Regions from separate parts of the Acidihalobacter sp. genome, predicted to be linked through region 1. Evidence: predicted binding sites of a transcription regulator. Region 1 holds the regulator's gene; each other region holds the start of a gene.

What was found. Region 1 encodes FNR, which switches genes on or off when oxygen is low (the NO sensors DNR and NnrR bind a similar motif). Its sites were predicted from a motif close to TTGATNTANATCAA; they were not measured.
Region 2: ppk2 (polyphosphate kinase 2) is a predicted target of FNR. The motif match lies at 6,942-6,955, and genes of this name have one in related genera.
Region 3: ppk2 (polyphosphate kinase 2) is a predicted target of FNR. The motif match lies at 2,825-2,838, and genes of this name have one in related genera.

The regions. Positions count from the first base shown of each region.
Region 1 is NZ_JARRQY010000003.1:28,018-37,729, forward strand. Features, by position in the region: gene ttcA (tRNA 2-thiocytidine(32) synthetase TtcA) at 1-866, shown strand, start outside; gene pip (prolyl aminopeptidase) at 909-1,865, shown strand; gene dtd (D-aminoacyl-tRNA deacylase) at 1,862-2,308, shown strand; gene fnr (fumarate/nitrate reduction transcriptional regulator Fnr) at 2,333-3,091, opposite strand; gene hisB (imidazoleglycerol-phosphate dehydratase HisB) at 3,244-3,837, shown strand; gene hisH (imidazole glycerol phosphate synthase subunit HisH) at 3,871-4,524, shown strand; gene hisA (1-(5-phosphoribosyl)-5-[(5-phosphoribosylamino)methylideneamino]imidazole-4-carboxamide isomerase) at 4,581-5,321, shown strand; gene hisF (imidazole glycerol phosphate synthase subunit HisF) at 5,328-6,107, shown strand; gene hisI (phosphoribosyl-AMP cyclohydrolase) at 6,178-6,591, shown strand; gene P8014_RS01290 (phosphoribosyl-ATP diphosphatase) at 6,581-6,901, shown strand; gene tatA (twin-arginine translocase TatA/TatE family subunit) at 6,998-7,243, shown strand; gene tatB (Sec-independent protein translocase protein TatB) at 7,273-7,809, shown strand; partial or broken gene tatC (twin-arginine translocase subunit TatC) at 7,923-8,624, shown strand; gene gpmI (2,3-bisphosphoglycerate-independent phosphoglycerate mutase) at 8,810-9,712, shown strand, end outside.
Region 2 is NZ_JARRQY010000011.1:107,508-117,219, forward strand. Features, by position in the region: gene hslU (ATP-dependent protease ATPase subunit HslU) at 1-879, shown strand, start outside; gene P8014_RS05815 (class I SAM-dependent methyltransferase) at 883-1,509, shown strand; gene P8014_RS05820 (DUF971 domain-containing protein) at 1,515-1,880, shown strand; gene ubiE (bifunctional demethylmenaquinone methyltransferase/2-methoxy-6-polyprenyl-1,4-benzoquinol methylase UbiE) at 1,996-2,745, shown strand; gene P8014_RS05830 (RDD family protein) at 2,742-3,230, shown strand; gene P8014_RS05835 (SCP2 sterol-binding domain-containing protein) at 3,227-3,856, shown strand; gene ubiB (ubiquinone biosynthesis regulatory protein kinase UbiB) at 3,853-5,541, shown strand; gene ppk2 (polyphosphate kinase 2) at 5,663-6,820, opposite strand; gene lpdA (dihydrolipoyl dehydrogenase) at 6,982-8,424, opposite strand; gene odhB (2-oxoglutarate dehydrogenase complex dihydrolipoyllysine-residue succinyltransferase) at 8,681-9,712, opposite strand, start outside.
Region 3 is NZ_JARRQY010000001.1:93,452-103,163, reverse strand. Features, by position in the region: gene pyk (pyruvate kinase) at 1-593, shown strand, start outside; gene eno (phosphopyruvate hydratase) at 628-1,923, shown strand; gene P8014_RS00450 (Crp/Fnr family transcriptional regulator) at 1,993-2,706, shown strand; gene ppk2 (polyphosphate kinase 2) at 2,933-3,730, shown strand; gene P8014_RS00440 (plasma-membrane proton-efflux P-type ATPase) at 3,743-6,235, shown strand; gene P8014_RS00435 (hypothetical protein) at 6,248-7,399, shown strand; gene P8014_RS00430 (prenyltransferase/squalene oxidase repeat-containing protein) at 7,396-8,307, shown strand; gene ppsA (phosphoenolpyruvate synthase) at 8,300-9,712, shown strand, end outside.

The sequences.
Region 1 (9,712 bases):
ACGAATACAGTTTCAACAAATTGCAGAAGCGCATTCGTCGCGAGGCGGGCAATGCCATCCGTGACTTCGGCATGATCGAGGATGGCAATCGCATCATGGTCTGTCTTTCCGGCGGCGCCGACAGCTATACCATGCTGGATACCCTGCTCTATCTGCAGCGCGTGGCGCCGGTGTCCTTCGAGGTCGTGGCGGTCAATCTCGACCAGAAGCAGCCGGGATTTCCGGAAGAGGTGCTGCCGGGCTATCTGGACAGCCTGGGCGTGGAGTACCGCATCGTGCAGGAGGACACCTACAGCATCGTCAAGGACAAGGTGCCCGAGGGCAAGACGACCTGCTCGCTGTGTTCACGCCTGCGCCGCGGCATTCTGTATCGCACCGCGCAGGAAATCGGTGCAGACCGGATCGCGCTGGGCCATCATCGCGAGGACATACTCGAGACCTTCCTGCTGAACATGTTCTTCGGCGGCTCGCTCAAGACCATGCCGCCCAAGCTGCTGTCCGACGACGGCCGCAACGTGGTCATCCGCCCGCTGGCCTACTGCAAGGAGGCGGACATCAAGGCCTATGCCGCCGCCAGGGAGTTTCCCATCATTCCCTGCAACCTGTGCGGCTCGCAGCCGAATCTGCAGCGCCAGGAGATGAAGGCCTTGCTCCAGGAATGGGACCGCAAGTTCCCGGGGCGTTTGGAAAGCATGTTCCGGGCGCTGGGTAACGCCTCGCCGTCCCATCTTCTGGATCATTCGCTGTTCGATTTCCCGGCCTTGGTTCCGGGGGATTCGGTCGGAGCGGAAACCGAAGTTGCAGAGACGGCTTCCGTCGCGAGCGGGTTCGGACGGCCTGCGGAGGCGGTGCTGCACCGCTTCTGAGCGCCCGTCGTCCACAGTGCAAACCTTCCCAGGGAATTTCTTATGAGTCGCTTGGAGCTTTATCCCGAGATCACGCCGTTTCGCAGCCGCATGCTGCCGGTCGACGATCGGCATACCCTGCACGTCGAGGAGTGCGGACGCTCCGGTGGTTTGCCGGTGGTGTTTCTGCACGGCGGCCCCGGTTCGGGATGCGAGCCCTGGCATCGGCGTTTCTTCGATCCGCAGGTCTACCACATCGTGCTGTTCGACCAGCGCGGCAGCGGCCGCTCGCTGCCGCATGCCGAACTCGAGGGCAACACCACGCAGGACGTGATTGCCGACATCGAACGTGTACGCGAGGAACTGGGCATCGAGCGCTGGGTGGTGTTCGGCGGCTCCTGGGGGTCGACTCTGGGGCTCGCCTATGCCGAGGCACATCCGGAGCGGGTGCTGGGCCTGGTGCTGCGCGGGATCTTTCTGTGCCGCCCGCGTGACATCGAATGGTTCTACCAGTCGGGTGCCGACCACGTCTTCCCCGACTATTGGCAGGACTACCTGGCGCCGATTCCCGAGGCCGAGCGCGGCGATATGCTCGAGGCCTACCATCGGCGGCTGACCGGCAGCAACGAGGTTGCGCGTATGGCGGCGGCTCGGGCCTGGTCGCAGTGGGAAGGGCGCACGGCGACGTTGTTGCCCAGTGAGGCGGTGGAGGAGCATTTCACCGATCCGCATGTGGCGCTGTCGCTCGCGCGTATCGAGAACCACTATTTCCGCAACCGTATTTTCCTTGAACCCGACCAACTGCTGCGTGAGGCGCACCGCCTGGCCGAAATCCCCGGCGTCATCGTGCATGGGCGCTACGATATGATCTGTCCGATCGATCAGGCTTTCGCGCTGCATGAAGCCTGGCCCCAGGCGCGGCTGGAGATCGTCCCGGACGCGGGACATTCGGCCAGCGAGCCGGGTATCGTCGATGCCTTGGTAAGGGCGACGCGGGATCTTGCCGAGCAGCTGGCGTGATCGGCCTGCTGCAGCGTGTAAGTCGTGCCGCTGTGCGGGTGGATGGTGAGAGCGTCGGTGCCATCGAGGCTGGATTGCTGGTGCTGGTCGGGGTCGAACGCGGCGACACCGAGGCTCAGGCCGATCGTCTGCTCGAGCGTCTGTTCGGCTACCGCGTGTTCGGCGACGCGGAGAGGCGTATGAATCTGAGTCTCCAGGATGTCGGCGGCGGTTTGCTGCTGGTGCCGCAGTTCACGCTGGCGGCGGATACGCGCAAGGGCATGCGTCCGTCTTTCACGCCGGCTGCGGCGCCGGAGGACGGGCGGAGGCTGTTCGATTGGCTTGTAGAGCACGCGCGAACCCGCCACAAGCCGGTGGCCACCGGCTTGTTCGGTGCGAACATGCAGGTTGAATCGGTCAACGACGGGCCGGTCACGTTCTGGCTGCAGGTGCCGCCGGTCTGACGGCTGCTTTGCGGGGCAGCCGGCTTACGAGGATTCCCGGTTGCGGCTGTCGTCCTGATTCGGGTCGGGGCCGGTGTTGCCGGCCATTTCCGCCAGCGCCTCGCGCTGTAGAATCTTGACGGCCTTGCGCTGCGCCTCGATGAGGCCGTCCTGCTGGAAGCGGGTGAACAGACGACTGACGGTTTCCACGGCCAGACCGAGATAGTTGGCGATGTCGTGGCGCGACATGCTCAGATTGAATTCGGTGCTCGAATAGCCGCGCATGCCGTGGCGCGAGGAGAGGTTGAGCAGAAAGCCGGCGAGGCGTTCCTCGGCATTGCGGCTGGCGAGGATGCGCATGAAGCGTTCGTCGGCGTTGAGTTCGCGGCTCATGACGCGCAGCAACTGGTGCTGCAGGTCCTTGATCTCATGGGCCAGAGCATGCAGGCGCTCGAAGGGCAGCTCGCATACGCTGGTGGTTTCCAGCGCGACGGCGGAGCTGGGGTGCGAGCTGTCGCTGATGGCGTCGAGGCCGAGGATCTCGCCCGGCAGATGGAACGCGTTGATCTGTTCACGGCCGTCATCGGAGATGGAAAAGCTTTTGATCGAGCCGGAACGGATGGCATACAAAGCGCCGAATTGGTCGCCCTGATTGAACAGCGCCGCCCCGCGCTGCAACGGCCGTTTGCGGTTGATGATCTGGTCCAGCCGGGCGACATCGCTGCGGCAGATGCCGATCGGCAGACAAAGATCCTGCAGTTGGCAGTCTGCGCACGCGCGGGAAAAGCCTTGGAGGGTGATCACGTTGAACGACTCCATTACTTTCCCCTCGTCATGACTTCGTTGATTGGCAAGCTTAACAAATGATACCGAATGTTCGTACTCTCTGATCTAGGTCACTTTATCGCTGCGGCCCTTATGGTATCCTGCAGGCCCGCATACTGTTTTGTGTGATCATGGCCCAGCGCACTGCCGCCGTTCAGCGCGATACATTGGAAACGCAGATCAGCGTACGGCTGAATCTGGATGGTTCCGGTGAGACGTCCATCGCGACAGGAGTTCCCTTCTTCGACCATATGCTCGATCAGGTCGGCCGGCACGGTTTGATCGATCTCGAGGTGCGCGCCCAAGGCGATCTGCACGTCGACGCGCACCACACCGTGGAGGATGTCGGCATCGCGTTTGGGCAGGCGCTCGCCGAAGCGCTGGCCGACAAGCGCGGCATTCGCCGCTACGGCCACGCCTATGTTCCACTGGACGAAGCCTTGGCGCGCGTGGTGGTGGATTTCTCCGGCCGCCCCGGGTTGGTCCACGAGGTCGATTACCGGCGTGCCCGCATCGGTGAGTTCGATACCGATCTGATTCATGAATTTCTGCAGGCGCTGGTCAATCACGCGCGGCTGACGCTGCATGTCGACAGCCTGCGCGGGCGCAATGCGCATCACATCGCCGAAACGGTGTTCAAGGCGCTGGGTCGGGCCCTGCGGATGGCCGCCGAGCCGGATCCGCGCTCGGCGGGCCAGTTGCCTTCGACCAAGGGCGCCCTATAACTTCACTCTTACCGGTTTCCGAGCCTGGCGGGCATGGCTGATCTGGCAATCATCGATTACGGAATGGGCAATCTGCGCTCGGTCGCGAATGCCTTGCGGCACGTCGCTCCCGTGCAGGATCGCGTCGTGGTGACTTCCGATCCTGCTGTCGTGCTGGCGGCCGACCGGGTGGTGTTCCCGGGGCAGGGCGCGGCACGCGACTGCATGCACGAGCTGCGGGCCTGCGGCTTGGAGGATGCGGTGCGCGAAGCCGCGCACACGCGGCCTTTTCTGGGAGTGTGCATGGGCATGCAGGTATTGCTCGAGCACAGCGAGGAAAACGGCGGTACCCCTTGTCTCGGCGTCCATGCGGGCGATGTGCGGTATTTCGGTGCGGCGCCGCGGGATCCGGTCACCGGCGAGCATATCAAGGTGCCGCACATGGGTTGGAATCGCGTCGAGCCTGCCCGCGATCACCCGCTGTGGGACGGCATCGCGCCGGGTAGCCGTTTCTACTTTGCCAACAGTTATTACGTGGCGCCGTCCGACGCCAGCCTGGTCGCCGCGACCACGGAGTACGGCATTCGGTTCTGTTCCGCGCTGGCGCGCGATAATGTGTTTGCGATCCAGTGTCACCCGGAGAAGAGCGCGCAGGCGGGATTGCGGCTGCTATCGAATTTCGCGCGTTGGGACGGGGCTGCCGCTTGACCCCGCACGAGCTGTGAATTGATGAGCCCGTTAACCGAAATGGGAGGTTTGGCGTCATGTTGTTGATCCCTGCCATCGACATCAAGGAGGGACGGTGCGTACGTCTGCGCCAGGGCCGCATGGATGATGAGACCGTCTTTTCCGATGACCCGGTGGCCATGGCGGAACGCTGGGTCAAGGCTGGTGCCAGGCGTCTGCATTTGGTCGACCTGGATGGGGCTGTGGCCGGCGGGCGCCGCAATGCGACGGTCGTCGAGCGTATCGCGCGGGCCTATCCCGAACTGCCGATCCAGGTTGGCGGCGGCGTGCGCGACGTAGACGCCGTGCAGGCCTATCTGGATGCAGGCGTGCAATACGTCATCGTGGGTACCAAGGCCGTTTCTGCGCCCCATTTCGTCAACGATCTATGCTTGGAATTTCCCGGCCACATCATCGTCGGGCTCGATGCCAAGGACGGCAAGGTGGCGGTCGACGGCTGGTCGAAACTCTCCAACCACGACGTGGCGGACCTGGCCATGCATTTCGAAAACGACGGCGTGGCCGCGATCATCTACACCGACATCAGCCGCGACGGCATGATGGGTGGCCCCAACGTCGAGGCGACCGTGCGCCTGGCGCAGGCGGTGCATATCCCGGTCATCGCCTCCGGCGGGGTGAGCGGGCTGGCCGACATAGAGGCGCTGTGTGCAGTCGAGGGGGAAGGCGTCAGCGGCGTGGTAATCGGCCGGGCGCTCTATGAAGGGTCGCTGGATTTCGCCGAGGCGCAGAAGCGCGCCGACGCGTTGGTCGCGGAATAGCGTACGATGTCGCTGGCCAAACGCGTCATTCCCTGTCTCGACGTCGACAACGGCCGCGTGGTGAAGGGCGTGCAGTTCGTCGATATTCGCGATGCGGGTGACCCGGTGGAAGTCGCACGGCGCTATTACGAGCAGGGCGCCGACGAAATCACCTTTCTCGACATCACCGCCAGCAGCGACGAACGCGAAACGATGGCACATGTCGTCGAGGCGGTCGCCGCCGAAGTGTTCATTCCGTTGACCGTGGGTGGCGGCGTGCGCACTCTGGCCGACGTCCGCAGGCTCCTGAACGCCGGCGCTGATAAGGTCGGCATCAATACGGCGGCGGTGGTGCGCCCAGAGTTCGTAGCCGAGGCTGCAGCACGTTTCGGCAATCAGTGCATCGTGGTGGCCGTCGATGCCAAACGTGTTTCGGCTGCAGGCGAGGCGTTGCGCTGGGAAGTGTTCACCCACGGCGGACGTCGGGCGACCGGTATCGACGTGCTGGAATGGGCGCGCCGCATGGCCGATTACGGCGCGGGTGAGCTGCTGGTCACCAGCATGGATCGCGACGGCACGCGCGAGGGATTCGATCTTGAGCTGATGCGGGCGATGAACGAGGCGGTCAACGTGCCGCTGATCGCTTCCGGCGGTGTCGGTACGCTGCAGCACTTGGCCGCCGGCGTGATCGAGGGCGGCGCGGATGCGGTGCTGGCGGCGAGCATCTTTCATTTCGGCGAGCACACCGTGGGTGAGGCCAAGGCCTATATGGCGCAGCGCGGCATTGAGGTGCGCGAGTGGGTTTGATGGGCGTGCGTCCGGCGCGGTTCCGGCGCTGTGCTATGCTCCAGACCCTTGTATCTTGAGGTTGGTTCAGATGTGCGCAGCACCTGGCGACAGTGCCGAATGGCTCGATGCGGTGGCATGGAATAGCGAAGGCCTGGCGCCCGTCATTGCGCAGGAGGCCGGCAGCGGGCAGGTGCTGATGCTGGCCTGGATGAACCGTGCGGCGCTGCAGCGGACGGTCGAGTTGGGCGAGGCGGTGTACTGGTCGCGTTCGCGTGGGCGGCTGTGGCACAAGGGCGAGTCGTCCGGTCATGTGCAGCATGTCGAGGACATTCGCCTGGACTGCGACGGCGATACGCTGTTGCTGACGGTGCGCCAGGATGGTGGCATCGCCTGCCATACCGGACGCCATCATTGCTTCTTCCGACGTCTGGCCGGGGAACGGGACAGCTGGGAAACGGTCGAACCGGTGCTCAAGGCGCCCGAGGCGATTTATGGCGAATGACATATTGAACGAGCTTGCTGCGGTGCTGGAATCGCGCAAGTCGGCCCCTGCCGACAGCTCGTATGTTGCCGGCTTGTATGCCAAGGGGCTCGACGCCATTCTCAAGAAGGTCGGCGAAGAGGCCACCGAGACGGTGATGGCGGCCAAGGACGGGGTGCCGGGCAAGCTGGTCTACGAGGTGGCGGATTTGTGGTTTCATACCCTGGTGTTGCTGGCACATCAGGGGCTGGCGCCGGAGGACGTGCTTGCCGAGCTTGCGCGGCGCATGGGTACCTCCGGGTTGCAGGAGAAGGCGCAGCGTGTCCGTTGAGGGCCGCAAGCGCGAAAAGGGCGGGTATCCCGCGGCCAAATGTCGAATAAAGGCGTCCAAGCGATCGCCGAGATGGATTAGTTACGGAGAACGGTCATGATTCCAGGTGGTTACGAGTGGTTGGTTCTGCTGCTGGTGGTGGTGTTGGTGTTCGGCACCAAGAAGCTGCGCAATGTCGGTGGCGACCTCGGTTCGGCGGTAAAGAATTTCAAGAAATCGATGGGTGAAGGCGAAGAGGATGCGGAGAAGAAGAGCGAATCCTCCGAGCAGCAGCTCAAGGATGACAGCAGCGGCCGCGTGTTCGATGCCCAGTCCGAGCACAAGGATAAGGACAAAGTCTGAGACACGGCAGCTGAGCGCGGAGGCGTTCGATGTTCGATTTGGGCTTTTCCGAGATCATGCTCATCATGATCGTCGCCTTGGTCGTGGTGGGCCCGGAGCGATTGCCGGGCCTCGCGCGCAAAGCTGGCTACTGGGTTGGCCGCTTTCGCCGCTATGTCGTCAACGTGCGTTCGGAAATCGAGCGTGAGCTGAACGCCGATGAGCTGCGCAGCATGTTGACCAGGCAAGAGGACGAGATCCGCGAGTTACGCGACATGCTGCAGGACACGCGCAGCCAGATTCACAACGAGGTCGACGACATTGCGCAGGAAGTCGATTCGGCCGGCGAGCAGTTGCGTCATAGCCTCGACCTGGACAATGCCTCGAGGGATACCCCGATTCCCGCTGAAGAGCATGCTCTGGAGGCACCCACCGAGGAACACGCTTCTACTGCGCCCGAGCCCCCGTTGCAGGCCGGCGAACAGACGACGGAGTCCATACCTGTCTCCGGCCAGGCCGATACCAGCCCCCCGAGCGAGGCTTCCGATGGCGCAGCGATGGATAGCGAAAAGAGCGCCAAATCATGATGAATGCGCGTACGTCCGTACGCCAGCCGGCTTTCTGATACATGAGCGAAGATAGCGACAAGCGAGACGACGAGCCGCGTGACGAGGAAGAAGGCGGCACGCTGTCCGGCCTGATGGTGCATCTGATCGAACTGCGTTCGCGGCTGCTGCGCTCGATCGTGTTCGTGCTGGTGATCTTCATCGGCCTCGCGCCGTTCGCCAACCAGCTCTACAGCTGGCTGGCCGGGCCGCTGATCTCGCAACTGCCGAAAGGTGCCAGCATGATCGCTATCGATGTGGCGGCGCCGTTCTTCGTGCCTTTCAAGCTGACCATGCTGTTGGCGGTGGTGATCGCCATTCCGTTCCTGCTCTACCAGCTATGGGCATTCGTTGCCCCAGGCCTGTACAAGCACGAAAAACGTCTGGTGCTGCCGTTGCTGTTGTCGAGCACCATTCTGTTCTATACCGGCATGGCGTTCGCCTATTACGCCGTGTTTCCCATCATGTTCCGCTTCTTCACGCACGCCACGCCGGCGGGCGTGCAGATGATGACCGATATCGGGGCCTACCTCAGTTTCGTATCGAACATGTTCCTGGCGTTCGGCGCGGCGTTCGAAGTGCCGGTGGCCATCGTCTTGCTGACTGCGCTGGGTCTGATTTCGCCGCCGCAGCTCTCCAAGGGGCGCCCCTACGTCATCGTCGGGGCGTTCGTGGTGGCCATGATTCTCACGCCGCCGGACGTGTTTTCGCAGATCATGCTGGCGGTACCCTTGCTGGTGCTGTTCGAAGCTGGACTGCTGGCCTCGCGTCTGGTCTACCGCCGCCGCAAGGAGCGTGAGGAGGAAGAAGACGACTACGAGATGGATGAGCAGGCCATGGACCGTGCGCTGGACGATGCCGCCGGCGAGGAACAGGGTCTGGAATCCAAGGATCGTTCGGAATAGGCTGAGCGTAGCCGGCTGAAATCCGGCCGGCTTCGTTTGCTCTTTCGTACCGCCCACATTCACTGCAAGGCTTCGCCATGTCCGCTGAACAGATCGTTCCCCGCCGCCGCGCGCTGCTCGTCATCCTCGATGGTTTCGGCCTGAATCCCTCGAAAGAGAACAATGCGGTGGTCGAAGCGCATACGCCGCGACTCGACGACTATTTTGCGCATCACGCGCATACGGCACTGGAAGCCTCCGGCCGCGCGGTCGGCCTGCCCGAAGGACAGATGGGCAACTCCGAGGTCGGGCATCTCACCCTAGGGGCCGGGCAGATCGTGCGCCAGGATCTGGTACGTATCGACGATGCAGTGGCAGATGGAAGTTTTGCCCGCAACGAGGCGCTGACGGCAGCGGTGGCTGCAGCGCGTGAGGCGGGCCGGCCGCTGCATCTGCTGGGCCTGGTGTCCGACGGCGGCGTGCACAGCCATGTGCGCCACTTGTACGCATTGATCGATCTGTGCCGTGCCGGCGGCGCCGTGCCGGTGGTGCACATGATCACCGATGGCCGCGACACGCCGCCCAAGTCCTCTCCCGCCTATCTGCCGGAACTGGAGAAGCGGCTGGAAGCCGCGGGTGGGCGGATCGTCACCGTGGTCGGCCGTTATTACGCCATGGACCGGGATCATCGCTGGGATCGCACCGAACTGGCGTGGCGTGCGTTGGTGCTGGGCGAAGGTGCTGCGGCGGGCAGTGCCCGTGAAGCCATCGAGGCTGCGTATGCGGCAGGCGAAACCGACGAGTTCATTCGCCCGCGCGTGATTGCCGGCGGTGAGCCGGTGTGCAGCGGCGATTCGGTGGTGTTCTTCAACTTCCGCAATGATCGCCCGCGCCAGCTAGCCGCCGCGCTGGGTCTGAAGGGGTTCGACGGTTTCGGGCGCGACGGCTTCGAGCCGGTGAGCGTCACCACGCTGACCGAATACGATCCGCGCTACGGCATG
Region 2 (9,712 bases), on a different contig from region 1:
GAAAGCGTGGCGCGACAGAAGCTGCGCCAGCGCCTGCGCGACGGCGAACTGGACGAGCGCGAGGTCGAGCTGGAGTTGAGTGCGGCGCCGGCCGGGGTGGAGATCATGACGCCGCCCGGCATGGAGGAGATGGCCAGTCAGCTGCAGGGTATGTTCCAGAATCTGGCCGGCAACAAGACCAAGCGCCGCAAGCTCAAAATCGCCGATGCGCGCAAGTTGCTCGCCGAGGAGGAGGCGCTGCGCCTGGTCAACGAGGACGAACTCAAGCTTGCTGCGGTGCGCGAGGTCGAGCAGAACGGTATCGTATTCCTCGACGAACTCGACAAGGTCGCCAAGCGTGGTGAGCATGGCGGCACCGACGTTTCGCGCGAGGGCGTGCAGCGCGACCTGCTGCCGCTGATCGAAGGCAGCACGGTGACCACCAAGTACGGCTCGGTGCGCACCGACCACATTCTGTTCATCGCCTCCGGCGCCTTCCATCTGTCCAAGCCCTCGGACCTGATCCCCGAGCTGCAGGGCCGGCTGCCGATCCGCGTCGAGCTCGATGCGCTGAGCGCCGAGGATTTCGTGCGCATCCTCACCGAGCCCGACGCGTCGCTGGTCGAGCAGTACACCGCCTTGCTGGCGACCGAGGGGTTGGAGGTGGAATTCACCGAGGATGCGGTGCGGCGCATCGGCGCGATCGCCTTCGAGGTCAATGCGCGCACCGAGAACATCGGCGCCCGCCGCTTGCACACGGTGCTGGAGCACCTGCTCGAAGAGGTTTCGTTCAATGCGCCCGATCGCTCCGGCGAGAAGCTGGTGCTCGACGCGGCTGCCGTCGATACCTCGCTCGGCGAACTGGCGCAGGATGAAGACCTGAGCCGCTACATCCTCTGAGCCATGTCCGGCGCGGCGCACTGGGAGGCGGTGTACGGCGGCAAGGCGGCCGAGGAGGTCAGTTGGTTCCAGCCCTCTCCAAACCTGTCGCTGGCACTGATCGAAGCGGCGGGAATGTCCGGGCAGGCGCCGCTCATCGATATCGGCGGCGGCGCATCGCGCTTGGTTGATCGGCTGTTGGAAGCCGGCTACGGCGACGTCAGCGTGCTGGACATTTCGGCGGCGGCATTGGAACAAAGCCGTGCCAGATTGGGTGCGGCCGCGACGGCGGTGCAATGGCTGCAGGCGGATATTACCAGCGCCGGACTGCCCGGAAACTACCGGCTTTGGCACGATCGCGCGGTATTCCATTTCCTGGTCGACCCGCAGGCGCGTGCCGCTTACCTGGAGCGGCTCGAACGCCACCTCGAGCCGGGTGGTCAGGCGATCATCGCAACATTCGCGCTGGACGGTCCCGAACGCTGCAGCGGCTTGCCGGTGCAGCGCTACAGCGCGCAAACCCTGGCGCAGACCTTGGGCGAACGGTTCCGTTTGCTGGAGTCCGCAACGGAACTGCATGCGACTCCGGCCGGCGTCGAGCAGGCCTTCGTATACTGCCGTTTCGCACACGCCACGAACATCAACGAGTAATGTCCATGTCCATACCCCGTCCCACCGATATCCGCCTGCACCAGCAGTCGCGCATTCTCGAACTGGCCTACGAAAACGGCCGACATTTCCACCTGCCGTGCGAATACCTGCGCGTGTACTCGCCCTCGGCCGAGGTGCGCGGCCATGGCCCGGGCCAGGAAGTGCTGCAGACCGGCAAGGAGTCGGTCAACATCACCGCCATCGAGCCGGTCGGCAACTACGCGGTCAAGCTGGTGTTCAGCGATGGCCACGATACCGGCATCTACGACTGGAATTACCTCTACGAGCTGGGGGAAAATCAGACCGAGAACTGGCAGGCCTATCTCGACCGGCTCGCGGAAACCGGCTACCAGCGGCAGGAGCCGAACTGAGGCACGCCACACTCGAATACCGCCAGGAGTCGAACCGGCCGCCGGCAGGCCCGTTTCCTCCGACCCTCGGGCAAGCTCGGAGCTTGCCGACAACACGCCCCGGCGCGGAGCAGACATGGACAAGCAAGACACCACTCACTTCGGCTATCAGCAGGTCAGGACGGAGGACAAGGCCCGCAAGGTGGCGGAGGTCTTCCACTCCGTGGCCGACCGCTACGACGTCATGAACGATCTGATGTCCTTCGGCATCCATCGCCTGTGGAAGCGCTACGCGATCGAGCTTGCCGGTGTGTGCAAGGGGCAGTGCGTGCTCGACCTGGCTGGCGGCACCGGCGATCTGGCTGGGCGTTTCGCGCGCATGGTCGGGCCGGGCGGCGAGGTGGTGCTGGCGGATATCAACGCCTCCATGCTGCGCCGCGGTCGCGAGCGTATGCTCGACCAGGGGCTGGCCGGAAATCTGCGTTTCGCGCAGGTGAACGCCGAGTGTCTGCCCTTCCCCGACAACCATTTCGATCTGATCACCATCGCCTTCGGCCTGCGCAACGTGACCGACAAGGACGCCGCGCTGAGTTCGATGTACCGGGTGCTCAAGCCCGGTGGGCGGCTGCTGGTGCTGGAGTTCTCCAAGCCGGTGCTGCCCGGACTCAAGCCGGTCTACGATCTGTATTCCTTCAGCGCACTGCCGCTGATGGGCAAGTTGATCACGGGCGATGCCGGCAGCTATCGCTATCTGGCCGAGTCGATCCGTATGCATCCCGATCAGCCGACTCTGAAGGGCATGATGGAAACCGCCGGTTTCGAGCGCGCCGAGTACTACAATCTCAGCGGCGGTATCGTCGCCGTGCATCGGGGCCACAAATTTTGACCCAGCCCCGCTACGCCGGCTTCTGGCGACGACTGCTGGCGACCATCGTCGACAGCCTGTTGCTGCTGCCGGTGCTGGCGCTGCTGTTGCAACTGGCCTACGGCGCGGACTATTGGCGCTGGGCGGAATCGCACTCCGGCATGCTCGATCTGTACGGGCCGGCCGATCTGCTGATCAACTACCTGCTGCCGTTGGTGCTCACGGTGTTTTTCTGGGTGCGCTATCGCGGCTCGCCGGGCAAGCTACTGCTGGGTTGCCGTGTGGTCGACGCGCGTAGCGGCGGAACGCTGGGCGTGGGCCAGGCGGTATTGCGCTGGTTCGCCTATATCGTGTCCATGCTGCCTTTGTGCCTGGGATTTTTGTGGATTGTATGGGACGCCCGCAAGCAGGGTTTCCACGACAAGATCGCCGGCACCGTGGTAGTTCGCGTGTCTGCCAAAGAGCCCTTGCCCCCGACGCTTGACGAAGTGAGACGCAGCTTATGAATCTCCCGGTTGCGCTGTGTGCAGCCCTGGAAACGGCGCTCAACGCCTATCTCGCCCAGGATGTCGAGACGGCGGCCACACTCGAGCGCATCGACGGACGCCTGGTCGCGGTGCATCTGGAAGGTCTCGACCTCGCGTTCGTGCTGGTGCCCGAGACGTCCCGCATCCGCGTTCACGGCAGCCTCGGCGACGAGCCCGATGCGGTGATCCGCGCCACGCCGTTGGCGCTGCTGCGTGTGGCCTTGGCCGAACAGCCCGCCGCGGCCCTGGCGGGTGGTGACGTGCGCATCGAAGGCGACGTCGAGGTCGGCGAGCGTCTGTGGGGCGTGCTGCGCGCGGTCGAATTCGACTGGGAAGAACTGATGAGCCGCTATATCGGCGATCCGCTGGCGCATGCGCTGGGCGCCAACGTCCGCGACCTCGGCGCGCGGCTGCGGCGCAACTTCGCGCATACCGTCGACGATCTCGGCGAGTACGTGACGGAAGAGGCTCACCTGAGCCCGGTGCGGCCCGAGTTGAACGATTTCCTCGATGCCGTCGACCGCTTGCGCGAGGATCTCGATCGCCTCGAAGCGCGTCTGCTCCGCTTGGAGGCGGCGAGCAAGACAGGCGCAGACGAGGCATGAGCAGCACATCCCGCCGCTCGCCGCTGCGTCTGCTGCGCCAGGCCCTGCGCCTGGCGCACATCAATTTCGTGCTGGTGCGCCATGGCCTGGACGAAGTCGTCTTCGCCATCCATCTGCTGCGCCCGCTGCGTTTCCTGCTGCTGCTGACGCCGTGGCACTGGTTCCGCAGCCACGACATCAGCCGCGGCGAGCGGATCCGTCGTGCGCTGGAGGATTTGGGGCCAATTTTCATCAAGTTCGGCCAGATGCTGTCCACCCGGCGCGATCTGCTCCCGGACGACATCGCGGACGAGTTGACTCGGCTGCAGGACCGCGTGCCGCCTTTCGAGGGCGGACGTGCGGTCGTCGAACGTGCCTACGGCAAGCCAGTGTCGGAGCTGTTCCAGAGCTTTGACGACAAGCCGATCGCTTCGGCTTCGATCGCGCAGGTACACGGGGCGATGCTGCATGACGGGCGCCAGGTGGTGGTCAAGGTCGTGCGTCCGGAGATCGAACGCACCATTCGCAGAGATCTGGACCTGCTGCACGTGGTCGCGGACCTCGCCTACCGCTACTGGCCGGAGGGTCGGCGCCTACGGCCGCGCGAGGTCGTCGACGAATACGAAAAGACGATCCTCGACGAACTCGACCTGTATCGCGAGGCCGCCAACGGCAGTCAGCTGCGGCGCAACTTCGAGGGTTCGCATGAACTCTATATCCCCGAGATTCATTGGGACTACGTGCGCCGCAACGTATTCGTGATCGAACGTATCCACGGCATTCCGGTCGCGGATGTGTCGCGCCTGCGCGCCGCCGGCGTGAATCTGAAGGTGTTGGCCGAGCGGGGGGTGGAGATCTTCTTCACACAGGTGTTTAGCCATAACTTCTTTCACGCCGACATGCATCCGGGCAATATCTTCGTTGACGAGGAGCATCCCGAGAATCCGCGTTACCTGGCCATCGACTTTGGTATCGTCGGCAGTCTGTCGCCCGAGGACCAGCGCTATCTGGCCGAGAACTTCTATGCCTTTTTCAATCGCGATTATCGTCGGGTGGCCGAACTGCACGTCGAGTCTGGCTGGGTGCCGGAAACCACTCGCGTCGACGAGTTCGAATCGGCCATACGTACAGTGTGCGAACCGATCTTCGAGCGTCCGCTGAAGGATATCTCCTTCGGACACCTGTTGCTGCGCCTATTCCAGACCGCGCGACGTTTCGATATGCAGGTGCAGCCGCAACTGGTGCTGCTGCAGAAGACGCTGCTCAACATCGAAGGTCTGGGGCGCCAGCTCTACCCCGAGCTGGATCTGTGGAAGACGGCCAAGCCGTTCATCGAGCACTGGATGAGCGAACAGATGGGCCCTCGGGCGTTCCTGCGCAAGACGCGCGATCGCCTGCCGAAACTGCTCGAGCAGTTGCCCGAGATGCCGCAGCTGCTGTACGAGCTGGCGCGCAAGGGCTCCGAAGGGCGCCTCATGGTGCAGGCGCAGTCTCGGGAGATTGCCGAGCTGCGTGACGAGTTGAGGCAGTCGCGGCGTCTGAGCGTGTTGCGCAGCGCCGGAGCGGCGCTGCTGGTGGCCGCCGCCTTGAGTATCGGTCTGGCACCGGCGGACGTGCTGCGCTGGGTGGATGTGCCGGTGGTCGGGTGGGCACTGCTGGCGGCGTCGGCGGCCTCTTTCGCTGCGGCCTGGTGGCGGGCACGCTAGAGAGCGGCGCCGCGCCAACGAAAGCCAGTCCTCGAGGGCCGGATGGTCCCAGCGAAGCGTAGCTTGGGGTGAAGCGCAGCGATCCTCAACACACCCCTGCAAGCGCGATCCGCGAGGGGCGTTAGCTGCGCAGATAGTGCCCGGAGGTGATGTCATGCTCGCCGCGTTCGTGTACCACGTCGGCTCGTCCGACCAGCAGCGTGTCGAGTGCTCCGATACGCTCCAGATCCTTGCTGGTATACGGCAGCGACAGCAGGATGTAGCGCATGGCATTGAGGCGTGCGCGCTTCTTGTCGTCGGACTTGACCACCGTCCAGGGCGAATCGGCCGTGTCGGTGTGGAAGAACATGGCTTCCTTGGCGTTGGTGTAGTCCTCCCATCTTTCCAGCGAGGCCAGGTCAATCGGCGATAGCTTCCATTGTTTCAGGGGATGTACGCGCCGCTCTTTGAAGCGCCGGCGCTGTTCCTCGCGGCTGACCGAAAACCAGAACTTGATCAGATGAATGCCGCTGCGCACGAGATTGCGCTCGAATTCCGGCGCCTGGCGCAGGAACTCCTGATATTCATAGGGATTGCAGAAGTCCATCACATGTTCGACGCCGGCGCGGTTGTACCAGGAGCGATCGAACAGCACGATCTCGCCGAAGGTCGGCAGGTGCGTGATGTAGCGCTGGAAGTACCACTGCCCGCGCTCGATCTCGCTGGGTTTTTCCAAGGCGACGACCCGCGCTCCGCGTGGATTCAAATGTTCCATGATGCGCTTGATCGTGCCGCCCTTGCCTGCGGCATCGCGTCCTTCGAACACGATCACGACGCGTTGTTGCGCGTCCTTGACCCATGCCTGCAGCTTGAGCATTTCAACCTGCAGATCGAATTTCTGCTTCTCGTAGTCGCGCCGGCGCATCTTGTAGAGGTAGGGATAGCTACCTTCGCGCCAGTCTTCGGCCAGTTCGTCGTTGGTTTTGCCGGGAGGCGCCGGTTGCGGGCGGCGTAGTTCCGCTTCCATCGCTTCGACGTCGTCCGGCGCGTCGCCCAGCAGGATGGCGTCGATGCTTTCCTGTGCCTTGTCGCCTTCGTTGTTCTGGATTTCGCGCAAGGCGACGGCTTCGGCGTCCTGTGCGCCGATGGTGGCTTCGTCGACTTCGTATTTTTCAACGCCGGTGGGTGTCAGCCTGGGGGCGATGTCGCCTTTGCTCATCCGGCGCGGCGTGTCTTCGGCACGTGCCGCGCCGGAACGGCGTTTCGATGCTTTCTTTTCGATCTGCCCACGATCGTCCATTGTCAGCCCCTGTCTGCTGTCTCCCCTCTCAGCACCCGCTAGTCCGATTGTCCGGCGGGTGTTTCCTGAGATTCAATCTAGCGTCTGGGGACCTGCGCATCACGCACTAGCTGCGCATTGATTGACGCAGGTCATATTGGACGATCCGGAGTGGCGGCGTCTCAGCCGCGCTTGGGCTTGCCGGCCATGTGCAGGGCGCGTCCGTCGACTGCCAGAGCGGCCTCGTGTACGGACTCGGACAGCGTCGGGTGCGCGAAGATGGTCCGTGCCAGGTCCTCCGAGGTGGCCTCCATCGACATGGCGATGACGGCCTGCTGGACGAGTTCGGAGGCGCTGGGTCCGAAGACGTGCGCTGCCAGCAGGCGGTCCGTCTCGGCGTGTGCCAGCAATTTGACTTCGCCCTCGACATCGCCTTGGGCGCGGGCACGGCCGTTGGCGGCGAACGGGAAGCGGCCGCTGCGGTAGGGGATGCCGGCCTGTTTGAGCTTCTGCTCGGTCGGGCCGACCCAGGCGAATTCGGGCGTGGTGTAGATCACGGAAGGAATCAGATCGGGTTCCGTCGCGCTGTTCTGCCCGGCGATTCGCTCGACGACCATGACGCCCTCTTCCTCGCCCTTGTGCGCGAGCATGGGACCTCGCACGGCATCGCCGATGGCCCACACGCCGGGCAGGTTGGTGCGGCAGAAGTCGTCGACATGGATGCAGCCGCGTTCGTCCAGCAGTAGGTCGCTCTCGTTCGTGAACAGTCCGGTGGTGTTCGGCCGGCGGCCGACGGCTACGATGACGCGATCGTAGCGTTCCTGCTGTTCGCCCGAAGCATCCTCGAATACCGTGCGCACGCTCTTGCCGCTGAGCTTGGCGGACTTGATGCGCGTGCCGAGTTTGATTTGCAGGCCCTGGTTGGTATAGGTCTTGAGCGCCGTGCGGGCCAGGGCTTGGTCGGCGATGGGCAGGAAGTCGGGCTGCGCTTCGAGCAGGGTGACCTCGGAGCCGAGGCGGTTCCATACGCTGCCGAGTTCGAGTCCGATGACGCCGGCACCGATCACCGCCAGGCGCTTGGGCACGTCGGTGAATTCCAGGGCGCCGGTGGAGTCGACCACGTATTCGCCATCCAGCGGTGCGGAGTCCAGCGCGATAGGCGTCGAGCCGGGGGCGAGGATGACGTTGTCGGCGGTCAGTTCCTTGGGCGTCTTGCGGTCGTGCGCGGTGAAACCGACGCGGCCGGTACCGAGGAGTTGGCCGTGGCCCTTGAGCCAGTCGATGTCCTGCGCCTTGAACAGGGTCGCGATGCCCTGGGTGAGGGCGGTGACGACGCTGCGTTTGCGCGCCAGCATGGTGTCCACGTCGATGCGCAGCCCGTCGACCAGGATGCCCTGATCGGCGTACTCCGTGCGCAGGGCGCTGAAGTGATGTGAGGTGTCGAGCAGCGCCTTGGAGGGGATGCACCCGGCGTTGAGACAGGTGCCGCCCAGGCTGGGCTTGCCGTCGGGGTCGAGCCAGTTGTCGATGCATCCGACCTTGAAGCCGAGCTGGGCGCCGCGCAGTGCAGCGACGTAGCCCGCCGGGCCGGCTCCGATGACGATGAGGTCGTAATCCTTGTCCATAGCATGTTCTCCGCAGGCTGTGGCGGTATTTATAGTCCTAAAGCCCGTGCTCCCTGCGACCCGTCGAGGTGCAGGGAAGCAGGGGCCGGGGCCGCCGTCGCAGCGGCGATGGCGGCTGCTTCAGGCGGAAGGTATTTCAGGGGGGTACGCGTGCCGGCGGGCGGCCGTGCCGCCCTTTCCATGCCATCGGACAGGCGGATGCGTAGTAAGCGTGCGTGCAGCCGGCTGTCCTTTTCGCGCACTCCCAGGTGTGGCCTTAGAGTTCCAGCAACAGGCGCGAAGGATCCTCTACGGCATCCTTGATCGCGGCAAGGAACTGTACTGCCTCACGTCCGTCGATTATGCGATGGTCGTATGACAGCGCTAAGTACATCATCGGACGGATCGCGATCTCGTCGTCGACGACCACGGGGCGTTCCTGGATTTTGTGCATGCCCAGGATGGCGCTCTGCGGCGGATTGAGGATCGGGGTCGAGAGCAGCGAACCGAATACGCCACCGTTGGAGATCGTGAAGGTACCACCGGTGATGTCGTCCATGCCCAGGGCGTTGTCGCGCGCGCGGGTGGCGAATTCGCCGATGCGGCGCTCGATATCGGCCGTCGACAGCAGGTCCGCATCGCGCAGGATCGGTACGACCAGGCCGCGCGGCGAGGAAACGGCGACGCCGACATCGTAGAAGCCATGATAAACGACGTCGTTGCCGTCGATGGAGGCGTTGACGGCGGGGAAGCGCTTGAGTGCAGCCACGGCGGCCATGACGAAGAAGGACATGAAGCCGAGGCGCACGTCGTGAGCCTTCTCGAAGCGGTCGCGATAACGATTGCGCAGCTGCATGATGGGCTGCATGTCCACTTCGTTGAAGGTGGTCAGCATGGCTGCATTGTGCTGCGCCTGAACCAGACGCTCGGCTATGCGCGCGCGTAGGCGAGTCATCGGCACACGGCGTTCGTTGCGCTCGCCGGCCACGGGGGCGGGAGTCTGCTCGCGCACGACTGCCGGCGAGGCAGGTGCCGGCGTCTCGGGCTTCGGCGCTGCTGCGGGGGCCTTCTGGGCCTCGGCTTTGGCGGCGACATAAGCCTCTACGTCTTCCTTCAGGATGCGGCCGCCTTTGCCGGAGCCTTGGATCATGTCGGCGCTCAGACCGTGTTCGTCGAGCAGGCGGCGTACTGCGGGGCCTACCGGGGCGTTGCCGTTTGCAGCAGTTTCCTCGGTTTCCTGCGTTTCCGCGGAGGCTGCTGCCTTGACGACCGCGCCGTCGGTAAAGCGGGCGATCACTTGCCCTGCAGT
Region 3 (9,712 bases), on a different contig from region 1:
AGATGCTCGAATCCATGGTCGACCACAGCCGCCCGACCCGCGCCGAGGCCACCGACGTAGCCAACGCGGTGCTCGACGGCACCGACGCCGTCATGCTGTCCGAGGAGTCGGCCATCGGCGCCTATCCCGTGGATGCCGTCAAGATGCTCGGCCGCATAGCGCGCCAGACCGAACCCGCACGCCGCGCACAGCCATCGGCCACAATGTTCGACCGCCGCCGCGACACGCGCCGAAGCATTGAGGACATCGTTTCGCTCAACGTCGTCACTTCAGTCGAAAACCTGCGTGCACCCTACGTCTTCACACCCACGGAAACGGGCGCCACCCCTCGGCGCATCGCCAGCTTCCATCTGCCGTCCTGGACCGTGGCGCTGTCCCGGCACCACGTCACCTGCCAGCGTCTACTGTTCAGCTACGGCGTCCACCCCTTACACACTGCGGACGACTCGCGCAACTGGCAGGACATAGCCTACGACTGGCTGCACGCCAACAAACTCGGTGGCGGACCGCTCATCTTCACCCAGGGATCATCACGCGGCCATCCCGGCACCACCAACCGCGTGGAGATCCTGCCCGGCGTCGACCGGCACTGACCGTCACCACCCCACCCAAAAGGAGAAGACTCACATGGACGCCACCATTACCGCACTCACCGCCCGCGAAATCCTCGACTCACGCGGCAACCCCACGGTCGAAGTCGACTGCACCCTGGCCTGCGGCGCGCAAGCCCGCGCCGCAGTACCCTCCGGCGCCTCCACCGGCGCACGGGAAGCCGTCGAACTGCGCGACGGCGACGCCAAGCGCTTCGGCGGCAAGGGTGTGCTCAAGGCCGTCGCCCACATCAACGACACCGTCGCCCCCGACTTCATCGGCATGGACGCTCGCGACCAGGCCGCCATCGACGCCACCCTAATCGCCCTCGACGGCACCGAGAACAAGGCCCGCCTCGGCGCCAACGCCATGCTCGGCGTGTCGCTCGTGGTGGCCCGGGCCGCGGCCGCGGCCAGCGACCTGCCGCTGTACCGCTACCTCGGAGGGCCGGCCTCCACGCGCCTGCCCGTGCCGCACATGAACATCCTCAACGGGGGCGTGCACGCGCACTGGCAGGGCCCCGACTTCCAGGAATTCATGATCGCCCCCTACGGCGCCGGCAGCCTGCGCGAAGCCGTCGAATGGGGCGCCGAGGTCTATCACGCCCTGCTCGCGCTGCTGGAGAAGAAGGGCCTGTCCGTTGGCATAGGCGACGAGGGCGGCTTCGCGCCGCACGTCAAGTCCAACGAGGAGCCGCTCGAACTCATCGTGCAGGCCATCTCCACGGCCGGTCTGCGCGCCGGCACCGACGTCGGCATCGCCATCGACCCAGCCTCCAGCGAATTCTTCGAGGACGGCCACTACAACCTGCGCACCGAAAAACGCCAGCTCGAAGCCCCCGAGATGGTCGAGTACTACGAACGCTTGGTCGACGCCTACCCCATCGCACTGATCGAGGACGGCATGGCCGAAGACGACTGGGCGGGCTGGAAGCGCTTCAACCACGCGCTGGGCGACACCATCGAACTGGTCGGCGACGACATCTTCTGCACCAATCCGGCGATCATCGCCAAGGGCATCGAGCAGGACATCGCCAATGCCGTGCTGATCAAGCTCAACCAGATCGGCACGCTCACCGAGACCATCGCCGCCACGCGCCTGGCGCGCGACCACGGCTGGGGCGCCTTCGTCTCGCACCGCTCGGGCGAAACCGTCGACAGCTTCATCGCCGACATGACCGTCGCGCTGGACACCGGCCACCTCAAGACCGGCGCGCCCGCGCGCGGCGAACGCGTGGAGAAGTACAACCAGCTCATGCGCATAGAGGAACACCTCGGCACAGCGGCACGCTATGCAGGCAAGCACGCCTACGTACGCCCGGTACGCTTCTGAACGCTCCTGCAAGCTCTCCGTTCCGCAACCGCCGCGCGTTCCCCGCGCGGCGGTCGACAGCATTCGTCCATGCACGCACATCACCACGCTGATCCGCTGCCCGAACGCCTGCGCCCGCTAACGCTGTTCAACGGTCTGCAGGATGCCGAACTAGGCACGCTCGCGACCGGCCTGCAACCCTTGCGGTGGGCGAAACGCGCACAGGTCATGCCCGCCGCAGACACCACAGGGTTCTTTTACGTCCTGCTGGATGGAAGAGTCCGCATCGAAGCGGAACATCCCGACAGCGGCCGCGCCGTCACGCTGTATCTGCTCGACCCCGGCGATGGCCACAACCTCATCACCCTGCTGGACGGCCAACCGCACCGCGTACTTGCGGAGACGCTGGACGAAACGCAGGCTGTTTGCGCACCGCTCGCCCGCTGGCACGAGTGGATGCGGTGCTATCCCCCCCTGCGCCGGACGCTGCTGCACTGCGCCGCCACGCGCCTACGCGAACTGACCGAACTGGCCGAGGATCTGGCCCTGCACGAAACCTCGGCCCGCCTCGCCCATCTGCTGCTGCGCCACATCGACACCGAACAGGGTCAACACAGCCTGCTGCACGGCCTCGTGCACGAGGACATTGCCCGCCTCATCGGCAGCGTGCGCGTTGTCGTCAACCGTCTGCTCAACCGCTTCAAGCACGAAGGCATCATCGACACCGATGCCGGACACATCCACATCACCGATCTCGAAGGACTGCTGCGCAAGGCCGAACGCCGCCTGCACTCACGCCGCTGAAGCCACCTCCGGCGGCAGCTCGCCCGGCAACCGAATTTGATGTAACCCTGGTTACTGCCGTCCCGGCCCGCGCCAGGCATGCTCTGCGCGCATTGCCTGCGGCGTCCGGCCGACTTGATTGATCTGCGTCAAGTCCGCGGCAAATGCCCTGAACCCATCCGGGCCCCCGCAATCTAAACTCACACCGCGCGCATCCGCGCGCTGCTTCGCAACCCGAGTACGCGCCATGGCGAAACATCGTTCCAGCATTCCCTATCCCGATGCTCCGTCGAAGAAGGCCTACAAGCGCGAACTGCATGACCTGCAGATCGAACTGGTCAAGCTGCAGAAACACTTCATCGCCCATGGCGACCGCATCCTGGTCATCTTCGAAGGGCGCGACAGCGGCGGCAAGGACGGCACCATCAAGCGCATCATCCAGCACCTCTCACCGCGCGAGACGCGCGTGGTGGCACTGGGCAAACCGTCCGAACGCGACCGCACCAGCTGGTACTTCCAGCGCTACGTGCCGCACCTGCCTGCGGCCGAGGAAATGGTCCTGTTCAACCGCAGCTGGTACAACCGCGCCGGCGTCGAGCGCGTAATGGGATTCTGCAGCGAGATCGAACACGAAGAGTTCATGGAAACCGTGCCGGCCTTCGAACAGATGCTTATCCGCTCCGGCATCCACCTGCTCAAGTACTACCTCGACATCAGCAAGAACGAGCAGAAGAAACGCCTCATCGCACGCCGCACCGATCCGCTCAAGCAGTGGAAGATGAGCCCGATCGACGCCGTCGCGCAGAAACACTGGGACGACTACAGCCTCGCCCGCAACGAGATGTTCGCACGCACGCACAGCGCACCGGCGCCGTGGACAGTGGTGCGCGCCGACGACAAAAAGCTGGCCCGGCTCAGCGTCATCAAGGACCTGCTCACCCGGCTGGACTATGCTGACAAGAACCACAGCCTGATCCGTCCCAATCCGGACGTCATTTTCCACTACGCCGACGCCTGCCTCGACAACGGTACGATCGCACCGTAAAGGAGTTGAGCCTTGATCAAGAGTATCGACAGTCAGAATGCGGAAAAGCTCTCCGTCGACGATATTTTCAAACAACTCGAAAGCACGCCGCAGGGACTGGCCGCGGGCGACGCCCAGCAACGTTTGACGCAGTTCGGCCCCAACGCACTGGAAGAGAAGAAAGTCAACCCGCTGCAGCGCTTTCTCAGCTATTTCTGGGGACCGATCCCATGGATGATCGAAGTGGCCGCGGTGCTCTCCGCGGCTATCGGCCATTGGATCGACCTCATCATCATCCTCGTACTCCTGATCTTCAACGCGCTGATCGGCTTCTGGGAGGAACACAAGGCCGCCAACGCGCTGGACGCACTCAAGAATCAGCTCGCACTCAAGGCTCGCGCGCTACGTAACGGCCAATGGGGCGAGGTGGACGCCGCCAAGCTGGTGCCGGGCGACGTGGTTCGCCTGCGGCTGGGCGACATCATCCCTGCCGACGCCAAACTCATCGACGGCGAATACCTGTCCATCGATCAGTCCGCCCTGACTGGCGAATCGCTGCCGGTGAACAAGAAATCCGGCGAAGTCGCCTACTCCGGCTCGGTGGTTAAGCAGGGCGAGATGGTCGCCGTCATTACCGCCACCGGCGGCGACACCTTCTTCGGCAAAACGGCCAAGCTGGTGCAAGACGCCGGCGCCGTTTCACACTTTCAAAAAGCGGTCATGCGCATCGGCGATTTCCTGATCTTCGTCGCTGTCGGCCTGTCCGTCGTGCTCATCGGCGTTGAACTGTTCCGAGGCGAACCGCTGCTCAAGCTGGTACAGTTCGTGCTTATCCTGGTCATCGCCTCGATTCCCGTCGCCATGCCGGCGGTGCTGTCCATCACCATGGCGCTGGGCGCGCTGGCGCTGTCCAAACTCAAGGCCATCGTCTCGCGGTTACAATCCATCGAGGAAATGGCCGGCGTAGACATTCTGTGTTCGGACAAGACCGGCACGCTGACCCAGAACAAACTCACCCTGGGTGAACCAGCGGTATTCGACGCCGCCGACGCGCAGGCACTGATTCTCGCCGGTGCATTAGCTTCCAAGGCCGAGGACAAGGACGCCATCGACCTCGCGGTGATCGGCGGCCTGAGCGACGCCAAGGCGCTGGACGCGCATACGCAGACCGGCTTCATTCCCTTCGACCCGGTCGGCAAGCGCACCGAAGGCCAGATCAAGGACGGCGACGGCAAGACCTTCCACACTACCAAGGGTGCGCCGCAGGTGGTCATGGAACTGGCCCGGCTCGGCGGCGACGAGGCCGCGCGCGCCAACCGGCTGGTCGACGACTTCGCCGCCAAGGGCTACCGCACGTTGGGCGTGGCGCGCTCGGACGACGACGGCAAGAGCTGGACCTTCCTCGGCATCCTGCCGCTGTTCGATCCGCCGCGCGAGGACTCCGCCCAGACCATCAAGGAAGCCGGCGAGCATGGCATCAAGGTCAAGATGGTCACCGGTGACAACGTCGCCATCGCCCGCGAAATCTCCGGCCAGCTCGGCATGGGCAAGAACATCCAGCCGGCCACCGAATTGTTCGCCGGCGATAGCGCCGATGCGCCGCCGGACGCCGCCGAGCGCATCGACAAGGCCGACGGCTTCGCCCAGGTGTTCCCGCAGCACAAGTACGGCATCGTCAAGGTTCTCCAGGACCGCAACCACCTGGTCGCCATGACCGGCGACGGCGTCAACGACGCCCCGGCGCTCAAGCAGGCCGACGTCGGCATCGCCGTCTCCGGCGCCACCGACGCCGCGCGCGCCGCCGCCGACCTGATCCTAACCGCACCCGGTCTGTCGGTCATCACCCGCGCGGTCGAGGAAGCCCGGCGCATCTTCGAACGCATGACCAGCTACACGATTTACCGCATCGCAATGACCATCGACATCATGGTGTTCGTCGTGCTCGCCATGCTCACCTTCAACTTCTATCCGCTCACTGCGGTAATGATCATCGCACTCGCCCTGCTCGACGACATCCCGATCATGACCATCGCCTACGACAACACTTGGCTCAGCCCCAAACCGGTGCGCTGGGACATGCACCGCGTGCTCAGCCTGTCCAGCATCCTGGGCTTCCTGTCGGTGGCGCAGACCTTCGGCCTAATGTACGTCGGCGACCGCTTGCTGCACATGGATATTCCGCATCTGCAGACCGCCGTATTCCTGCAGCTCGTGATTGGCGGCCACCTCATGCTGTTCGTTACCCGCAACCGTCACGCCTTCTGGCGGGCACCCTACCCGGCCTGGCCGCTGTTCGGCGCCATCGTCGCGACCCAACTGTTCGCCGTCCTGATGACCGGCTTCGGCTGGCTGGTGCCGGCGCTGCCATGGAGCGACATCGGCTGGGTGTGGGTCTACAACCTGGTGTGGATGGTCGCGCTGGACTTGGCCAAACTCGGCAGCAACCGGCTCATGGACCACCGTGCCGCATTCAAGCAGCACTATCTCGCCAGCGCCAACCGCCCGCTGCATCCGCACGGGCACTGAGGGGCCGAGTACATGAGCCGCAGCGCAGCACGCGAGCTGAGCAACCTGATCGAGGGCTACGGCATTCTCGGCGAAGCCGGCCACTCATTGCGCTGCGGCATGGTCATACCGTTCGCGCGCGCGTTCGGCGATGTCGTCTCGCCCGACGGTGACGGCACCTTCGCCATCGGCTACGACGTGCGCGCCAGTTCGCCCTCGCTGGCCGAGGCCGCCAGCCTCGGACTGCGCTCCGGTGGACACCACGTCACCCATATCGGCGCCTGCACCACTCCGCAACTCGAATGGTACGTCGCCAGCACCGGCCTGCGCGGCGGCCTCATGATCACCGGCGGCTGCGCACCGCCGCAACACAACGGTCTGCGCCTCTACAGGCAGGATGCCGTTCCGGTGGCCGCCGCCGAAGTACTGAGCGCACTGTCGATAGACGACCTCAACGAACTGTTCGCCCAGGCCTGCAATCCGGTCCTGCACCAGGATCACCCGCTGCAGGCCTATGCCGCCTTCCTGCGCAGGCGCCTGGAGCCGGCCAATTTCATCAAGCTCTGCCTGGACGTCGGCAACGGCCTGGCCGGCGCGGAGTTCGAAGCCGTCATGGCCCACTACCGCCAACTGCGCCTGTGGCGCGTCGGCTTCACCCCCGACGCGGCGTTCCCGACGCGCGGCCCCGATCCGTTCGCACCGCAGGCACGCACCAACGTCGCCAACTGCATCATGGCCAACGGCTGCCACCTGGGCGCGGCGCTGGACGCCGACGGCGACCGTCTGGCCGTCGCCGACGAACGCGGGCACGCAGTCGCTCCCGACACCCTGGGCGGCGTATTGGCTCTGGCGCTGCACGAACAGCACGGCGGCCCGCTGCGCGTGCTGTACGACCCCGCCGTACGCCACGGCGTGATCCGCACGCTGCAGCGGGCCGGCCTCGACCTCCGGCCGCAGCCGGGCAGTGCCGCCGCCGCTCATGCTCCGCTGCACGGAAACAACGCGGCCTTCTACTTCAACGCCGTCGGACACTACGCCTTCGGCGACTTTCCCGGCACCGCCAATGCCCTGCTCGCCCTGATCGTGCTCATCAACCACCTCACCCGGAGCGACGCGCCACTGTCGGTCCAGGCCGGCGCAGTCGAGCCCGAACACGTTCCGCAACAACCGGCGAAAGACGCATGATGCCGGTCCACGCAATACGCGCGAATCCCGAAGCGACGGGATTCCAACCCGACATCGCGCGCGAAGCCGCCATCCGCTACGTTCTCGGCCGCCGCTGCCCGCAGGGTGGCTACTCCTTCTACCGCACGCCCGAATGGGGCGTGGAAGAACCCAATGCGCCGGACACTTTCTTCGCCCTGTCCTCGCTGCGCCTGCTCGGCGTAGAACCGCCTCAGGCAGACCGCACCGCAGCCTGGCTATCGGACCTGCAGGAACCCGACGGCGGCTGGCCCACGCTGATCATCGGCTGGGCCGCCGATGCAGCGCTCGCGCTGCTCGAACGGGGACCGCGACACGATCCTCAACTCTGGCTACGGACCTTGTGGACGCAACGGTTGGGCATGGCGAACGAACATCGCGACTGGCGCGGCACACTGCTGAGCCTGCTGCAGCTGACGCAACTGGTGCGCCGCCACGTCCCCCATCTACTGCCCCTTGGGCGCGGACCACTGGCGCACCTGCTCATGGCATCGCGCTGCACGGACGGCGCCTGGAGCGTTCCCGGAGCCGATCTCGAAACAACCGCCATCGCGCTGCGTCTGGCACAGGCGACCGGGCTGCAAATCGACCGCCATGCCCTGACCGCATGGTGGCGGCGCTGCGAAGACCCGAGGCTCGGCCTGCGTCTGACGCCAAGCGCCGGCCTGACTTCAGCGGGCACGCTGCACGGCGGTCTGGAAGTATCGGTAAGCTTAGGGTTGCAACCGCGCCACCTCAATGTCATAGCCACGCAAATACGCTTGCTACAACATCCATCCGGTGGCTTCGGCGCACGTCATCGGGCTCTTGCCACGCTACAGGACACCTGGCTCGCACTGGCCGCCGCAAACCTGCTTGGCAAGTTACTACGGGAGAACGACCATGAGTGACTACAAATACATTCGGTTCTTCGACGAACTCGGCATCGACGATGTACCGCTGGTCGGTGGCAAGAACGCCTCGCTGGGCGAAATGTACCGCAAGCTATCGGCCGAGGGTGTGCGCATTCCCAACGGCTTCGCCATCACCGCCAGGGCCTACGACTACATGCTCGACGCGGCCGGTGCCTGGGATACGCTGCACGAGGCTCTGGACGCACTCGACCCCGACGACGTCACCGATCTCGCCCGACGCGGCAAGCGAGCGCGCGAAATCGTCTACGGCGCCGGCCTGCCCGACGACCTGGCCGCCGAAATCATCCGCGCCTACCGCCAGTTGCAGGACGAATACGGCGAAGACGTGAGCCTCGCGGTACGGAGCTCGGCCACCGCCGAGGATCTTCCCACCGCCAGCTTCGCCGGCCAGCAGGACAGCTATCTCAACATCCGCGGCGACGAAAGCCTGCTCGACGCCTGTCGTCGCGATTTCGCCAGCCTGTTCACCGACCGCGCCATCCACTACCGCATCGACCAGGGTTTCGACCACTTCAAGGTCTCCCTGTCCATCGGCGTGATGAAGATGGTGCGCTCGGATCTGGCCGCATCCGGCGTGATGTTCTCGCTGGACACCGAATCGGGCTTTCGCGACGTGGTGTTCATCACCGGCGCCTACGGCCTGGGCGAAAACGTGGTCCAAGGCGCGGTCGACCCCGACGAATTCTACGTGCACAAGCCGACCTTCTTCGCCGGCCACCGCACCGTGCTACGCCGCAACCGCGGCGACAAGGCGGTGAAGATGGTCTACGTCGAGGGCGAGACGCGCCAGACCACGCGCAACGTCCCCACGCCAAAACATGACCGCGAACACTACTGCGTCGAGGATGCCGACGTGCTCGAACTGGCCGACTACGCGCTCAAGATCGAGACCCACTACGGCCGCCCGATGGACATGGAATGGGCCAAGGACGGCCTCGACGGTCTGCTCTACATCGTCCAGGCACGCCCCGAGACCGTCGCCTCGCAGCGCAAGGCCACCACGCTGGAGAGTCACGTGCTCGACGGCCGCGGCGGGGTGTTGATCACCGGCCGTTCGGTCGGGGAGCGCATCGCCTCGGGCCGGGCGCACGTGATCGCCGACGTGGCGCACCTGTCCGACTTCAAGGCCGGCGAAGTGCTCATCGCCGACACCACCACCCCCGACTGGGAGCCGGTGATGAAGATGGCCGCGGCCATCGTCACCAACCGAGGCGGACGCACCTGCCACGCCGCCATCATCGCGCGCGAACTCGGCATCCCTGCCGTAGTCGGCGCCGGCGAGGCGACCACCGCCGTGCCCAACGGTGACATGGTGACCGTCTCCTGCGCCGAGGGCGACACCGGGCGCATCTACGAAGGCGAAGTACCGTTCCACGTCGAG